One region of the Amycolatopsis sp. NPDC004169 genome, then DNA from elsewhere that is predicted to be linked to it. Evidence: riboswitches for the same ligand, from Rfam matches in the RefSeq annotation. Region 1 holds a riboswitch; each other region holds the start of a gene.

The links. Region 1 has a riboswitch for S-adenosylmethionine ahead of thrC (threonine synthase). Riboswitches for the same ligand answer to the same signal wherever they lie in the genome.
Region 2: another riboswitch for S-adenosylmethionine. It lies ahead of ABZX11_RS09795 (aminotransferase class V-fold PLP-dependent enzyme); the one in region 1 lies ahead of thrC (threonine synthase).
Region 3: another riboswitch for S-adenosylmethionine. It lies ahead of ABZX11_RS13460 (ATP-binding cassette domain-containing protein); the one in region 1 lies ahead of thrC (threonine synthase).

The regions. Positions count from the first base shown of each region.
Region 1 covers NZ_JBEXMD010000013.1:159,628-162,893, forward strand. Annotated here, with positions in the region: gene ABZX11_RS19950 (ComEC/Rec2 family competence protein) at 1-297, shown strand, start outside; gene thrC (threonine synthase) at 355-1,620, opposite strand; SAM riboswitch class I at 1,634-1,767, opposite strand; gene holA (DNA polymerase III subunit delta) at 1,912-2,892, shown strand; gene rpsT (30S ribosomal protein S20) at 3,164-3,266, opposite strand, start outside.
Region 2 covers NZ_JBEXMD010000006.1:1,624-4,889, reverse strand. Annotated here, with positions in the region: gene ABZX11_RS09800 (hypothetical protein) at 57-653, opposite strand; gene ABZX11_RS09795 (aminotransferase class V-fold PLP-dependent enzyme) at 670-2,004, opposite strand; SAM riboswitch class IV at 2,044-2,158, opposite strand; gene ABZX11_RS09790 (potassium/proton antiporter) at 2,236-3,266, opposite strand, start outside.
Region 3 covers NZ_JBEXMD010000008.1:129,325-132,590, forward strand. Annotated here, with positions in the region: gene rsmA (16S rRNA (adenine(1518)-N(6)/adenine(1519)-N(6))-dimethyltransferase RsmA) at 87-923, shown strand; SAM riboswitch class I at 1,050-1,140, shown strand; gene ABZX11_RS13460 (ATP-binding cassette domain-containing protein) at 1,350-2,363, shown strand; gene ABZX11_RS13465 (4-(cytidine 5'-diphospho)-2-C-methyl-D-erythritol kinase) at 2,433-3,266, shown strand, end outside.

The DNA of each region.
Region 1 (3,266 bases):
GCCGCGCAGGCCGACCTGCTGGCCGACATCGGCAATCTGAAAGCGGAGGTGCTGAAAGTACCCCACCACGGCAGTCGCTACTCGCTGCCATCGTTCCTCGCGGCGGTGGCTCCACGGGTGGCGATGGTCAGCGTGGGCGCGGGAAACACATACGGCCACCCGAGCAAGTCCACAATGGACACGCTGGTGGCGCTCGGCGCACGAGTCACCCGAACCGACCTGGACGGCGACACGGCGGTGATCACCGGAGCGGCAATAGTGCGCCGGGGCGAGCCGCGTGGGCCGCCCCGGCGGTGACAGCCCGCGGCGCGCCTGAGCCCCGGGGCGGGCCGAGGTGCCCGCCCCGGGCGGTGCTCAGTAGCCGAGGGCCTCGTTCACGGCCGCGGCCGACGGCGGCAGGGTTGCCTTGGGGCCGACGTGGTTCTCGATCGCGTCGAGGGTCTTGAGGCCGTCGCCGGTGATCAGGAGGACCGTCTCGGCGTCCGGGTCCAGCTTGCCCGTCTCGACCAGCTTCTTCGCCGTGGCGACGGTGACCCCGCCCGCGGTTTCGGTGAAGATGCCTTCGGTGCGGGCCAGCAGGCGGATGCCCTCGACGACCTCTTCGTCGGAGACGTCCTCGATCGCACCGCCGGTGCGGTTGACGATGTCGAGCACGTACGGCCCGTCGGCCGGGTTGCCGATCGCCAGCGAACGGGCGATCGTGTCCGGCTTCACCGGCTGGACCACGTCGTGGCCCTCGCGGAACGCGGCCGACACCGGCGAGCAGCCGGTCGCCTGCGCGCCGAACACCTTGTACGGGCTGGCTTCCACGAGACCGAGCTGGCCCAGCTCGCGGAAACCCTTGTCCACCTTGGTCAGCTGCGAACCGGAGGCGATCGGGACGACGATCTGCGGCGGGATGCGCCAGCCGAGCTGCTCGGCGACCTCGAAGGCCAGCGTCTTCGAGCCCTCCGAATAGTACGGCCGGACGTTCACGTTCACGAACGCCCACTTCGGGTGCTCACCGGCGAGCTCGGTGGCGAGGCGGTTGACGTCGTCGTAGTTGCCGTCGATGGCGAGGAGGTCGCCGTCGTACACCGCGGTGGTGAGGATCTTGGCGCGCTCGAGGGTCTTGGGGATCAGCACGACCGACCGCCAGCCGGCGCGGGCCGCTGCCGCGGCCGTCGCGTTGGCCAGGTTGCCGGTCGAGGGACACGCGAGCACCTCGAACCCGAACTCGCGGGCCGCGGCCAGCGCGACGGCGACCACGCGGTCCTTGAACGAGTGCGTCGGGTTGCCGGTGTCGTCCTTGACCCACACGCGCTTGAGGCCGAGTTCCTTGGCGAGGCGGTCGGCGCGCACCAGCCGCGTCGCGCCCGGCTCGGTGTTCGGGATCTCTTCGACGTTGGACGGAACGGGAAGGAGTTTCTTGTAGCGCCAGATGTTCTTGGGGCCGGCTTCGATGTCTTCGCGGCGGACGCGGCCGAAGTCGTAGGCGACCTCGAGCGGCGAGAAGTCCTCGGCGGAGACGAATTCCGGAGCGAGCGGCTGCCGGTGGCCCTCTTCCTTCGACACCAGCTCGACGGCCGGACCGAGATCCGGGGTCTTCGTGGTGGAGGTCGTGCCGAGGGTGGCGGTCATCGCGAGGTTCCTTTCCTCATCTGCCCCGCCGAAGCGGGCCGGAATTGGCACCGTGGTCGTCAGCTATCCCGCGATCGCGGGATGACAGGCTGTACGCCGGTTGCCGGGGCTTCGTCGGGCCGTTCCCTCTGCCCCTCTGGATGAGCGGTATTCGGTTGTCGGTGCCACGCGCCGGAGATCCGGGGCGGCTGCCTCGGCTACACCGTACGACATCGCGCTCGGCCCGTGCCACGGTGGCGGCCCGACATCACCGGAGCGGGCGCACAAGAGCGCAAGTGAGAGGATTTCGGGGTGACCGCGCAAGCCACCGCCCCGGCCCCGCTGCACCTGGTGCTGGGAGAGGAAGAACTGCTGATCGAGCGGGCCGTCCGCGAGACGCTCGCCGCCGCCCGCGCGACGGACGCGACCGCGGAGCTGACCCGGGTCCGGGTGTCCGATCTCACAGCGCCTGAGCTGGCCGAACTGGTCAGCCCGTCGCTGTTCAGCGAGGGCCGGGTGATCGTTCTCGAGTCGGCGCAGGACATCTCGCAGGAGCTGTCCGACGCCGTCGCGGCCTACCTGAAGGACCCGGCGGACGGGGTCGTGCTCGTCGTCGTGCACACGGGTGGCGGCCGCAGCAAGGCGGGCAAGTCACTCCCCGCGACGCTCAAGAAGGCCGGCGCCGAGATCACCGAGTGCCCGAAGCTGACCAAGCCGGCCGAGCGGGAGCAGTTCGTGCGCCACGAGGTCCGCCGGGTGGGCGGCAAGATCGACCCGGCCGGGGTCGCCGCCCTGCTCGACGCCGTGGGCTCCGACCTGCGGGAACTCTCGTCGGCGGCGACGCAGCTGGTGGCGGACACGGGCGGTGCTGTCGACGCCGATGCGGTCCGCCGCTACCACCGAGGCCGCGCGGACGTGACGGGGTTCGCGGTCGCGGAGAAGGCGGTCGGCGGCGACCGCGCGGCGGCGCTGGAGTCGCTGCGGTGGGCGATGCAGCTGGGTGTCCCGCACGTCCTGGTGGCCGACGCACTGGCCGACGCGGTCCGCACGATCGCCCGGGTCTCCGGCGCGGGCCGGGGCAACCCGAACCAGCTGGCGGGCGAGCTGGGGATGCCGCCGTGGAAGATCCGCAAGGCCCAGGGCCAGTCCCGCGGCTGGAACCCGGACGGCCTGGCCACGGCGATGCGCGTGGTCGCCCGGCTGAACGCCGAGGTCAAGGGCGTGGCGGCCGACCCGGGCTACGCGCTGGAACGAGCGGTCCTCGAGGTGGCGGCAGCCAAGGGCGACCGCTGATCGCTGCCCACCGGCACGAGCTACTCGCGGCCGCTGGCAGGGCCGCGCCGCCACAGGCGGTCGCTCTGGGCTATTCGCAGGGGCCTCACCGGCGCGAGCGGCTCGGTGGTCGCCAAGCTCGCGGCCGCTGTCTGCATCGCTCCGGGGTAGTTGCCGGCGCCGACCGCAGCCAGGCCCTGGCGCCGGGTCCGCGCCGGGCGCCGCCCTAACGCGGTCCAAGACACGAAGAAGGCCCCGGCCGAAGCCGGGGCCTTCTCAGAAATCAACCAGCTCAGAGCGCGTTGACGCGCTTCGCGAGCGCCGACTTCTTGTTGGCGGCCTGGTTGGCGTGGATGACGCCCTTCGAGACGGCCTTGTCCAGCTTCTGGGCGGCG
Region 2 (3,266 bases), on a different contig from region 1:
AGGGCGAGCCCGGCGCGGCCAACGGGAACCAGGCCCTCCGCGGACTCCCCATCGGGTCAGGGCATCGAGCTCGGGTTTCCCCGCAGCAGGGCGACGAGCGCGGCGGCGAGCAGGATCATCGCCGAGGCCAGCATGCCGGCCATGTCCGCCGAGAGCACCACGGCGACCAGGGCGAACGCCGCCGCCGTCAGCAGGACGAACCGGCTGCGCTCGTACGCGGCGAGCAGCAGCAGGCCGAGCGTGGCCAGGAGCGGGCCGCGCAGGCCGTCGCCGAGCCGGAACTGCCAGGACCCGACCAGGTCGAGCAGCGGGACGGCGAGCAGCGCGGCGATCGTGCCGAGGGCGAACCACCCCACCCGGCCCGGTCGCCGGGCGAACGCGTACCAGACGGCCGTGCCGAGGACCGCCACGCCGAGCGTGACCAGCCACACCGGCCCGGCCGGGAGGCTGCTGTCCCCGACGTGGAAGTCCAGCGGCCACTGCAGTGCGCGGCTGTACTCGGTCGCACCGGGTGGGACCGCCGGTGACAGGAGGAGGTTCGCGGACTCGCTTTCGGCCGGGCTCCGGCGCCACAGCAGCTGCACGGTGACCGCGCCGATCTGCGCGAAACCCAGCAGTGCCAGCGGAAACCAGTAACGCGGCCCTCTCCCCATCGGCCCAGGCTAGCGCTCAGCAGAACGGCGGCAGCTCCCGCGGGTCGCCCACCGGGGCCCAGCGGCCGTCCACCTTCGCGTACTCCCAGCGGGCCCCGCGGGCGACGATCTGCCGCAGTGCCAGCAGCACGCGGTCGACGTGTTCCTCGGTGCTGCCGAGGCCGAGGCTGACGCGGACCGCCTGCTGCCCGTCGCCGCCGGTGACGGCGATCAGCCGCTTGGCCGCGATGTGGGCGCAGAAGGCGCCGTCGCGGACGCCGATGCCGTACTCGGCGGACAGCACCGCGGCGAGCCAGCCCGGGTCGAAGCCGTCGACGACGAAGCTGACCGTGCCGACCCGGTCGACCGGCGCGTCGAACAGCCGCAGCTCGGCGCAGCCGGGGATGCTCTCGAGCCCCTTGCGCAGCCGGGTGAGCAGGGCCTGCTCGTGCTCGACGACGGCGTCCCAGTTCGCGCTGAGCGTCTCGCACGCGACGCCGAGGGCGTACACGCCGACGGTGTTGGGCGAACCGGCTTCGTGGCGCTCCGGCCCGCTGTTCCAGACGACGGCGTCCTCGGTGACGAGCTTGGTCGCGCCGCCGCCGGCGAGGTACGGGCGGGCCGCGCGCAGCCAGTCCGCGCGGCCGATCAGGGCACCGGCGCCGAAGGGCGCGTACAGCTTGTGGCCGGACAGGGCGACGTAGTCGACGTCCAGTTCCTTGAGCGAGATCCGGCGGTGCGGGGCCAACTGGGCGGCGTCGAGGGCGACCCGGGCGCCGTGTTTCCGCGCCACGGCGGCGATTTCCGCCACCGGGAGCAGCTCGCCGGTCACGTTGGAGGCGCCGGTGACGACGACCAGCCGCGGTCCCTGCGGAGCGCCGGCCAGCGCCTCGTCCACAGCGGACACCGCGGCGAGGCGGGTGCGCGGGGTGGGGATCCGCCGGACGTTCGGCCCGTGCCAGGGCAGCAGCGCGGCGTGGTGCTCGGTGTCGAAGACGACCACCGTGGTGTGCCGCGGCAGGCTGCGGGCGAGCAGGTTGAAGGAGTCGGTGGTGTTGCGGGTGAAGACGACGGTGTCGGTCCGCCGCGCGTCGACGAAGCGGCGCAGGACGTCACGGGTGCGCTCGTAGAGCTTGGTGGAGACCTGCGAGGCGAAGCCGGCGCCGCGGTGGACACTGGCGTACCAGGGCAGGAACTCGTCGACCTTCGCGCGGACGGCGTCGAGACAGGGTGCGCTCGCGGCGTGGTCGAGGTTGGCGTAACCGATGTCGCCGCCGGTCACCAGCGGCACCCGCAGCGACGCCCCGGCGACGGTGGGGATGGCGGGGGCTTCGCGGGTTTCGGGCTGGGTGCGGTCGATGGCGAGAGTCATCGGGGTGCCTCCTCGGCGATCCGGGGGACCCCGGCGAGGGGCCCGCGCTTGCCCGTCGCACGGCGCGACCGGCCCGGTCTTCACCCGGGGCACCCCACCGCGGTAGGAGGGTTGCCGGCCAGCAAGCCGGGGCTTCGCGCTGGCACTCATGACCTGAGCCCGAAGGTACCGAGAACGCGCCGGGCCGCCAACCCCCGCCTCACATTCTGAGACGGCGGTCACAGAGCGTGCTCAGCGGCCGGACTCGCCCTTCCAGCGCGCGAGGCGGCCGGCCCGGTCCACCGCGCGCAGCCGGCGTTCGACCGCGTCCCGGACCGCGCTCGTGGTGACGACCAGCAGCTGGTCGTTCTCCTGCAGCCGGCTGGTCTTCTGCGGCGTGAACCCGGCGCCGTCGCGGACGACCAGGCTGATCGTCGCCCCGACCGGCAGCCGCAGCTCGGACAGGTACACGCCGTGCATCTTGGACCCCACCTGGATGCGGACCTGCAGGAGTTCGGCGCCCAGCTCGTCCAGCGGCGCGGAGTCGACCTCGATCTCGTGCGCCTCGGACTTCTTCGCCAGCCCGAGCCGGTGCGCGAGCGGGCCGAGCGTCGCCCCCTGCACCAGCGTCAGCACGATGACCAGCACGAACACCGCGTCGACCAGCCGCTGCGCGCCCGGCAGGCCGCGCGAGAGCGGGATCATGGCGAGCACGATCGGCACCGCGCCGCGCAGCCCGGCCCACGACAGGAACACCTGTTCCCGCCACGGCAGCCGGAACGGCAGCATCGACAGCACGACCGAGAGCGGCCGCGCCAGCAGCAGCACGACGGCGCCCGCGACCAGGCCCGGAACGACCGCGTCGAGCAGCCTCTCCGGCGAGGCGAACAGCCCCAGCAGCACGAACAGCCCGATCTGCGCCAGCCAGCCCAGTCCCTCGGCGAACGACAGCGTGTCCGACCGGTGCGGCAGCCGCGAATTGCCGAGCACCAGCGCGGCGACGTAGGTGGCGAGCAGGCCGGACGCGTGCAGCAGCTGGCCCGAGGAGTACGCCACGACGCACACCGCGACCGTGGCCAGCGGGTAGAGACCGGTCGCCGGCAGCGCGGCCCGGCGCAGCGCGAGCCCGCCGAGCCAGCCGAAGGCCAGGCCGATGACCAGGCCCGCGGTCAGCTCGTAGACCACCAGCAGCGGCAGCGTCCAGTCCACAGTGGTGCCTTCGGCCAGCACCACGACGGCGATGTAGGCCGGCGCGTCGTTGATGCCCGACTCGAGTTCGAGCG
Region 3 (3,266 bases), on a different contig from region 1:
GCCCTCCCAATCACGCGAGATCCGCGCTCGATCACGCGGGATCCGCCGCTGATCACGCCGGATCCGGGTTCAAGTAGGCTCGTCCGGTGGTTGAACTGCTGGGACCGGCCGAAATCCGCGGGCTGGCGGCCGAACTCGACGTGCGGCCGACCAAGAAGCTCGGGCAGAACTTCGTGCACGATCCCAACACCGTCCGGCGGATCGTCGAGCTCGCGAACGTCACCGAAGACGATCTCGTCCTCGAGGTCGGGCCCGGGCTCGGGTCGCTGACCCTGGGCCTGCTGGCCACCGGCGCGCGGGTCGTCGCCGTCGAGATCGATCCCAAGCTCGCCGAACGGCTGCCCAAGACCGTCGCCGAACGCGGGCCCGAGGCCGCGGACCGGCTGACCGTCGTCGGGGCCGACGCCCTGCGCGTCACCCGCGCGGAGCTGGGTGAGCCGACCGCGCTCGTCGCCAACCTGCCCTACAACGTCGCCGTGCCCGTCGTCCTGCACCTGCTGGCCGAGGTGCCGTCGCTGCGCTCCGGGCTCGTCATGGTGCAGACCGAGGTCGCGGACCGGATGGCCGCCGGCCCCGGCAGCCGGATCTACGGCGTCCCGAGCGTCAAGCTCGCCTGGTACGGCTCCGCACGCAAGGTCGCCGCCGTGCCACGCTCGGTGTTCTGGCCGGTGCCGAACGTCGATTCCGCGCTCGTCGCCTTCGAACGTGCGGACTCGACCGCGTCCGCCGACCGGGACGTCCTCTTCGGCCTGGTGGACGCCGCCTTCTCACAACGCAGGAAGACGCTGCGGGCCGCGCTCGCGGGCTGGGCGGGCTCGGCCGAGCAGGCGGGCGAACTCCTCGCCGCCGCCGGGATCGATCCCAAAACCCGTGGTGAGCAGCTCGACGTGCACGACTTCGCCCGGATCGCCGCCGCGCGCTAGCCGTTCCACTGTGGAAGCGTGAAAATACGCCCTCTCCGCCCTTGATCCCGCGATCCGGACACCGCCAGTCGTGTGATCTGGGCCAACGGGCTTGCTTTCGATCCGTGGGATCGGTTTTACTCAGTACGTCCATCCCGAGCGACTGAGAGACCTGGCTCGCCGAAGTCGCAGCAACCACCCTCCGCAGGGCAGGTGCTACCGCCAGGACCGATGGAGGCCGTTTTCGATGAAGAGGGTAGCTCGCCCCCTGCTCCTGACCAGGCGTCGCGTAGTCGACGAAGGCCGCCGCTCCGTGACCGCATGTCGACGCTCCAACTGAGCTTGTCGTAGCCGGTCCACCTCTTCTTCACGCACCGTCCCAACCGGACGGAACTCGCTTGCGGCCGGGTGCTGCGCGCTGCCTGCACCCCGTTTTCTGGAGCCTTCGTGATCACCGTCGAAAACCTGTCCAAATCCTTTGCCACCAACGGAAACTCGGTCGTCGCCCTGCGGGACGTGAGCGTCGACGTCCAGGCCGGCTCGCTGTTCGGCGTGGTCGGCCCGGCCGGGTCCGGCAAGTCCGTCCTCGCCCGGTGCATCGCCCTGCAGGAGCGCCCCGACCGCGGCGTCGTCCGCCTCGACGGCCTCAACACCGGCACTCTCGACGGCCGCCGGCTCCGCGAAATCCGCCGTCAGCTCGGCGTCGTCTCGACGAAGCCGGAGCTGATCGCCGAGCGCACCATCGCCGGCAACATCGCTTCCCCGCTGGAGCAGCTCGGCGTCGACGGCCCGCAGCGCCGCAGCCGGGTCGGCTCGCTGCTCGACCTCGTCGGCCTGACCCAGCGCGCCGCGCAGCGCCCCGGCGAGCTGTCCGCCGGTCAGCTCCGCCGCGCCGCGGTCGCGAAGGCGCTGGCGGCGGCCCCCGCCGTGCTGCTCGCCGACGACCCGACCGCCGGCGTCGACCCGGAGGAGGCCGGCGCGGTGCTCGCCGTCCTCGACCGGGCCCGCTCCGAGCTCGGCACCACGGTCGTCGTCACGACGCCGGACGCCGGCGTGGTCCGCCGGGTCTGCGACGACGTCGCGGTGCTGGAGGACGGCACCGTCATCGAGCGCGGCTCGGTGCTCGACCTGATCTCGAACCCGGGCAGCCGCACAGCGCAGGCGCTGCTGCCGGCCATCGAGACGACCCGCTCGCAGGCGGCGCGCTACGACCGCTCGGCCGACGTCGTGCTGATCGGCTTCGCTTCGGTGGGCGCGCTGCTGCCCGAGGCCGCGGGCCGCTTCGACGTCGAGTTCGCCACCATCGGCGGCGGCCTGACCCGCATCGGCGACACGCCGGTCGGCCGGTTCCGCCTGGGTGTCCGCGGTGAGCGGGCCGATGCGGCGCTGGCCTGGGTCGCCGAGCGCGGTGGCCACGTCACGCACACCGCGCGTGGCCCGCAGGGTGTCGCGGCTGCCTGATCGTTGTCCCGGAACGCCCCGATGTGCACGTCGCATCGGGGCGTTTCCGCGGGCACGTAGGCTGGTCGGGTGCTCGCTGTAGTTCCGCCCCCAGTCACCGTCCGGGTCCCGGCCAAGGTCAACCTGCACCTTTCGGTCGACGACCTGCGGGAAGACGGTTACCACGAGCTGGTCACCGTGTTCCAGGCGCTGTCGCTGACCGACGAGGTGACCGTCGCGGTCACCGAAGAGCCCGGCATCGAGGTCTACGGCGAAGGGGAGGGCTCGGTGCCGACCGGCCCGGAAAACCTGGCCTGGCGGGCCGTCGAAGCGCTGGCCGCGCACGTCGGGCGCACCGGCGAGCCGAAGGTCAGGGTGGTGCTGCGCAAGGGCATCCCGGTGGCAGGCGGCATGGCGGGCGGCAGCGCCGACGCGGCGGCGACGCTGGTCGGGCTGGCTTCCCTGTGGAACCTCGACGTCACGCGCGACGAGCTGGCGGAGATCGCCGCCGGCCTGGGTAGCGACGTTCCGTTCGCGCTCTACGGCGGCACCGCGCTGGGCACCGGCCGCGGCGAGCAACTGGTCCCGGTGCTGTCGCGGCACACGTTCCACTGGGTGCTGGCCTTCGCCGCCGAAGGGCTGTCGACGCCGAAGGTGTTCGGCGAGCTGGACCGCCTGCGCGCGGCGGGCAACCCGCCCCGGATCGGCTCGCACACACCGGTGGTCGAGGCACTGGCCTCGGGCGACCCGCGTCAGTTGGCCCTGCTGCTGGGCAACGACCTCCAGGCGGCGGCGGTCTCGCTGCGGCCGGACCTGCGCCGCACGCTCCGGGCGGGGGTGAACGCGGGCGCGCTCGCGGGCACGGTGTCGGGTTCCGGCCCGACGTGCGCGTTCCTCTGCGAAGACGGGCAGTCGGCGGTGGAG